2 regions of the Fodinibius salinus genome follow, and region 2 is predicted to be linked to the other one. Evidence: riboswitches for the same ligand, from Rfam matches in the RefSeq annotation. Region 2 holds a riboswitch; the other holds the start of a gene.
What was found. A riboswitch is a leader RNA that binds a small molecule or an ion and turns the genes downstream of it on or off. The one in region 2 is predicted to bind cobalamin.
Positions count from the first base shown of each region.

Region 1: another riboswitch for cobalamin. It lies ahead of metE (5-methyltetrahydropteroyltriglutamate--homocysteine S-methyltransferase); the one in region 2 lies ahead of LX73_RS01410 (ABC transporter substrate-binding protein).

Region 1 covers NZ_VNHY01000004.1:259,294-262,718, forward strand. The annotation lists gene metE (5-methyltetrahydropteroyltriglutamate--homocysteine S-methyltransferase) at 1-1,784, opposite strand, end outside; cobalamin riboswitch at 1,924-2,130, opposite strand; gene LX73_RS11900 (TonB-dependent receptor) at 2,456-3,425, shown strand, end outside.
Region 2 covers NZ_VNHY01000001.1:322,846-326,270, forward strand. The annotation lists gene LX73_RS01405 (efflux RND transporter periplasmic adaptor subunit) at 1-510, opposite strand, end outside; cobalamin riboswitch at 1,025-1,264, shown strand; gene LX73_RS01410 (ABC transporter substrate-binding protein) at 1,291-2,478, shown strand; gene LX73_RS01415 (iron ABC transporter permease) at 2,498-3,425, shown strand, end outside.

The DNA.
Region 1 (3,425 bases), on a different contig from region 2:
GCGGTCTCCTCACGGGATTGATCATCACGGACAAAAGACCACTGTAGAATAGTCACGGGCCCGGTTAACATCCCTTTCACCGGCTTATCAGTTTGTGATTGAGCATACGAAGACCAGCGGACGGTTACCGGCTCCGGGCGGTGGACATCACCATAAATAATGGGAGGTTTAACACCGCGTGTGCCGTAGCTTTGTACCCAGCCGTGACGCGTAAAGGCAAAGCCGGCAAAATGTTCACCGAAGTATTCCACCATATCATTGCGTTCGAACTCACCATGCACCAACAAGTCCAACCCAATCTCTTCCTGTCGGTTTATGAGTTCATCAATCGCACCTTCTATCCGCTCTTCATATTCTTTTTTTGATATCTTCCCTTTTCGGAAATCGGAACGCCACTTACGAACTTCAGAGGTCTGTGGAAATGAGCCGATAGTAGTAGTCGGAAATAGCCCCGGCACATTAAGGTGTTCTTCCTGTTGCTCTTTCCGCTCATTATAAGGATGATCACGCTTCAGCATCTCATCATCGAGTGACTGCATGCGTTGTTGAACACTGTTATTGTGTACCAGCTCCGACTTTCCTTTATCAGAGATATCGGCCTGGTGCTCTTTGAATAGTTGTTGTTCTTCCTCACTAAATGAGTCAGATGCGTAGTTCTTCAGTAATGTAAGTTCATCCAACTTTTGATTAGCAAAAGCCATCCACCGTTTTACTTCGGCAGGCAGAGCTGTTTCATCAGTTTCTCGTTCCAGATCCACTGGGCAGTGGAGCAGAGAACAAGAGGGAGCAATCATGATTTTATCATTGCCAAGCTGTTCCGCTGCTTGTTGAATAGATTCGGCAGCTTTCTCAAGATTGGTTTTCCAAATATTACGACCGTCAATAACACCCAGTGAGAGTGATATACCTTCATCAAGATGATCAATTATGGTACCCAACTGGTCCGGGGCTTCGACAAGATCAACATGTAGTCCGTCAACGGGTAGTTTGCCAGCCAGCCCTATATTATCCTCTAAACCTTCGAAGTAGGTAGTTAATAGCAGTTTTAATTCTGAGCACTCTTCTCCCAGTTTCTGATATGCTTGCTGAAAGGCGATTTCAGTGTCTTCATCAATATCCAGACCTAGAAATGGTTCTTCAATTTGCACCCACTCTACGCCCATACTTTGAAGCTTAGATAAAATATTTTGATAGACGGGTAATAGCTTATCAAGAAGGTCCAAACGGTGAAAATCATCCGGAGCATCTTTCTCTTTACCCAGCAACAAAAAGCTAACCGGACCAATCAGTACGGGCTTCGTGATAACACCCACAGATTTTGCTTCTTCGTACTCATCAAAAATTTTGGATGATAAGCACTGAAATTCTTGATCCGGAGTAAATTCAGGGACGATATAATGGTAATTAGTGTTAAACCATTTAGTCATCTCCATGGCTGCTATATCATGATCTTCATCCTGCAGGCCTCGGGCCATGGCAAAATAAGTATCAATAGGATAGCTGTAGATCTTGTCATCCTCTTCTTGGAAAATCTTTTTATAGCGTTCAGGCACTGCACCAACCAACATAGCTGTATCAAGTACCTGATCGTAAAGAGAAAAGTCATTTGAAGGCACCATATCGATGCCGGCATTTTTCTGGGTGGTCCAGTGCATGACTTTGAGAGACGAGACAGATTCGTCCAACGTTCTCTTATCAATCTCTCCATTCCAATATCGTTCTACTACTTTTTTTAAATCTCTGTTGATACCTATCCGCGGATATCCAAGATTATGCGTAATCATAATGATCTGTTTTAGCTTTAAATTATGAGGAGGGAAACTAAAACGTTGTGAAGGCAGAGAGTTCAAGCGTAATGCTAGTATACAATAAATCGGGTATACGGTACCTGCCTTTCAACAACACCTTAACTCCCGAAGGCCTCGTTTACTTGATCTAAAGGCAGGTCTCCTGGCTTATCGACCGTTTCTTCTACCCTTCCCGTCTCTTTTGGGGCTGAGACAGTGGTCAAAACAAAGAAATAAATCGAATTACAGTTGCGGGAACAGCTCCGGATTTCAAATACTTGAAAGCACCGGATTCCCTTTTCACCCCGACGGTTGTCGGGGCACCTTTAAATCTATTTTCAATAAAACAGCTACCAATATCATTGTCAACGTATACTTTTCCACAAAAGGACAGGGTTATCAACAATCACTGAACTCTTTATAAAATACAGGATACCATCACCACAAAAAATATCAGAGACTCTCCTTGCTATTTAGAATTGATCTAAATAGTTTTACCGTCTGCTATTTAAAAGCAGTCTAAATAAAATCAAGTTTTTTGAGGTACTTATTTTTCGGTCTTCACCAAGCTTAATACATCCTATTTCCCGTTTTAAACCTCACAAAACTCATTAATAAGAATTATAAATAAAGACAACCTAGATAGGTTAGAAGATAATATGAACCCGATGCAACATTTAACCAAGCTACAACTCTCTTTTCTCTTTGTATTCTTTGCATTTTCTACCTCTGCCTTTGCACAATCTGGAACAATTGAAGGGACGGTTCTCGAGGCCAATAATGAGAACCCTTTACCGGCTATCAATGTAGGGCTTAAAAATACCACTTTAGGTGCTCCTACCGATGCAAATGGAGAGTTTACTATTCCAAAAGTTCCTTCAGGATCATATACTCTTTATATCTCTGCGATAGGATATAAAAAAATCCAACGTGATATCACGATTGATAAAGGAGAAACCAAAAATCTTACTATAAATTTGGAAAAAGATATTCTGGGCATGAATGAGGTCGTTGTTTCTGCTACGCGCCGCATTGAATCGCTGGATGAAGTACCGGCTTCTGTGAATATCTTAAGTGATAAAGAAATCGGTGAACAAATTACAATCAATTCAAACCTAAATGACATGCTCGCAAAACAGGTTCCGGGCTTTGCCCAATCTACCGAATCGGGCAGTAATTGGGGACAGAATCTGCGTGGTCGTGACTACTTAGTCCTTGTTAACGGCATTCCACAATCAACTCCTTTGCGAGCGGTAAGCCGAGACCTACAAACTATTGACGCTGGTTCTGTACACCGTATCGAAGTTATCAAAGGCGCAACCGCAATTTACGGTAACGGAGCTACCGGCGGACTTATCAACTATATAACCAACCTGCCACAGAAAAATGGCTTCCAATCAGTAAGCCAGGTGGGATCTAACATCTCGCTTACGGCACCAAGCAACAGCATTGGATATCGGTTCTCGCAACAACTTTCTGGTCGATCAGATAAATTAAGCTACAATATTAAGGGATCATTTGAAGAAAAGGGACTATTTAAGGATGCCAGTGGAGATATTATTCCTACCAATCCACAAGGGCAAGGAGGTCTTTCTCAGGCATCAGTTTATAATATCTACGGGCAGATGGGGTATGATA
Region 2 (3,425 bases):
CGCGATGGGCGCTCGAATGTGAGTATATTTAACCTGCAGCTTGGCTAGCTCATAATCTGATTGTTGGGCCTGATATTCATACTTGGCATTTTCATATTCTTGAGCGCTGATGAGCTCTTTCTTATATAATTCTTTCTTTCGGTTAAGGTCATTTTCAAGCCGATCCATTGTTGCCTTGGCGCGCTTGGCTTCGAGCTGTAGTTGCTCATCCTCAAGTTCTGCTAATACGGTTCCTTGTTGTACAACATCTCCCTCTTCAACGTGGAGCTTGTTAACAATTCCCCGAACTTTGGATACTACCATTGCTTCTTCATCGGCTTCAAGGGTAACGGTATTGGAGTAATAAGCCGAAATATCATCGGTTTTTACGGTAGCGACTTCTACGGGTACGGTAGCTGTGGAATCTTCGTCAGCAATATTTTTGGATGATGATGTAGAACTGCACGAAGAAATGACAACTACCGAAAGCCCGACCACACTAACTACTGCCCATTGCAAAAAATATTTCATAATATTCTACGCATTTGAATTGTCAATTATTTGCAATCTAATACGCTGGCAGATTTAAAAATGTTACAAAAAATTATTTTTATGGGCGTTTAAAGCTTTAAAAGTGTGATTTTGAGTGGATTCTAAGTATTTAGGGAAGGGATAGAAAAACGCTTCTGTAAGGTATTGTTGAGGAGTGTCTCTACTGTATGAATGGCAGCCAAGAGATTTTCAGTGATATTGATAGGCGTGAACTTTTACTGGGTAATGATCCGTTCCCATGTTTTAAGTTAGCCGAATTTACAGCAAGTATTTTGAACGAATCGGTGTGCTGATCGAAATGCTACAAGCATCAACAAGTTGCTAAAGATAATAGCAAAAAATTATGTAAGGGCAAGATTATATTCGCTTTGACATCACATACAAGCATATTATTGGGGAGATTATCCTTAGGTTCACTGGTCTATCAACGGGATATCGAAATTAGCTTATCAGCGTTAATACCGTTATTATCAGAGTCACAAAAATAAATCCTAATGTACTGATTTGATACGGTTCTGAAGATCTTGTATCTGAGATTCAGTTAAAATGGGAATCCGGTGATCTATTCCGACAGCTGTCGGAATCAAGAGTCCGGAGCAGTCCCCGCTGCTGTAAGCTCTCCGCACAATTCGGTGCGCATTGAGGTTAATAAATCCACTCCTGTTTTTTAGACAGGGGGAAGGTGCTCAAAAGTAGAGTAAGCCAGAAGACCTGCCGTTGTCAATGAAGGAAAATGCTTTCGGGAGAAAAGCTGTATCCATGATTCAACGATTATCATCTTTCCTGCACGTTCGTTCATTTCTACTGGTTCTGTTTGTTGTAATAGTAGGTTGGGGATGCCAATCTGCTGATCCCCCCCAAGATAGCCAGCAATCTGCTACTGTTGATTCGGTTCGATTTAGCCATCAGGTGCACGCAAAGTATGCCGATGGATTCCAGATCAGCTACCACCAAAACTATAAGTTGCTTGAAATTCTGAAGCCGTTTCAAGATCAAGTGGACACTCTGCGTTACTCATTGGTTCCCAGAGAGATAGCTGATCAAATACAGGTCAAAAATACCGAGGAAATTGCTATCCCTGTCAGAAGTCTTATTGCCACTTCTACCACTCATCTGGGTCTTACAGAAATGCTTAACATCAATGGAATTATTACCGGCATGGTAGGTGCTGAATATGTGTACAACCGGCAAATAAGAAACAGATTTAAAGAAGGAAAAATCACCCGGTTTACCTCTGGAGAATTCAATAAAGAACAGGCTATGGCCATGCAGCCTGATTTGCTAATGATCTCAGGCGGAGAGTCTTCACAGTTCGATAATTATCGTGTGCTTATGGAATCCGGTATCGACGTAATGGTAAACTCCGAGTGGCTGGAGACTACGCCCCTGGGCAAGGCTGAATGGGTAAAAGTAATGGCTGCACTGGTTAACAAAGAAAAATTAGCAAATCAAAAATTTGGAGCGGTTGCAAAAGAGTATAACCGTTTGAAGGCCGCCACAGATACAGTAGGTCAGAAACCATTGGTCATAAATAATATGCCCTATAAAGGAGCCTGGTTTGTTTCAGGCGGAGATAGCTTTACAGCCCGATATCTGAAAGATGCCGGTGCTGACTATCCTTGGTATTCATCTAGTGAAACTGGTGGATTGCGGAAAGATTTTGAAGCCGTTTATGAAAAGGGGTTGCAGGCAGACGTTTGGTTGAATCCCGGTGCGACAACATCAAAAGAAGAAGTTCTGGCCAAAGATGCTCGGTTTAAGGATTTTAAATCCTACCAAACGGGCAGAATTTATAACAATAACCGTCGCCTGAATGAGTCGGGCGGCAATGATTTTTGGGAATCTGGCGTGGTGCATCCCGAAATACTTTTGGCCGACCTGATCAAGATTCTTCACCCTGAGTTAGTGCCCGATCACGAGTTGTATTATTATCAACAATTGGATTAACCTTTTAACTGAATAATTGATGAACGAAGACCCCATACATAACCGAAGGGGAGGTTATTCGCTATATTTTGTACTGCTAGCCACTGCGGTTGTAGTACTCTTTGTGCTTAATCTGGCACTTGGTTCGGTAGACATCCCCATCGGAGATATTGTGGCAATATTAGGTGGTGGAGAGGTAGGTAACGGGGCATGGCATAAGATTGTAATCAATATTCGTATTCCCCGGGCTGTAACAGCTATTTTGGCAGGGAGTGCGCTCTCGGTGGGAGGATTGCAGATGCAAACATTGTTTCGCAACCCGCTGGCGGGTCCTTCGGTATTGGGAATTACCGCAGGTGCCAGTTTGGGAGTAGCTATCGTAATGCTTGCTGCCGGTACAATCACCAGTATTTTTGCCATCCAACAGTTCTCGGCGCTTGGCAGCTGGTTAATCGTAGGTGCTGCCAGTGCCGGTGCCGCAGGGGTGTTGCTTCTGATCTTATTGATATCCATAAAGGTACGGGATAATGTAACCTTACTTATCATTGGACTTATGATTGGCAATATTACCATCGCCGTGGTAAGTGTTTGGCAGTATTTTAGTAGTCCGGAGCAAATTCAGGATTACCTGATTTGGACCTTTGGAAGTCTTGGCGGTGTGCCGCTCAATCAGCTGTGGATTCTAGGAGCTGTAACAATTGTGGGCGGTGGACTAGCACTGGCTTTATCAAAACCGTTAAACGGTTTGCTGCTGGGTGAAAACTACGCTCGCAGCATGGGCCTGTCGGTTACCGCTTCGCGCATCTGGATTATTGTAAGTACCAGTCTGCTGGCTGGTGGAATTACAGCCTTTTGTGGTCCCATTGGGTTTGTAGGTATAGCAGTGCCGCATCTAACGCGTTCGTTGCTGGGTACTAATGATCACCGCGTGCTTATTCCAGCAACTTTGCTGATGGGTGCACTGTTGC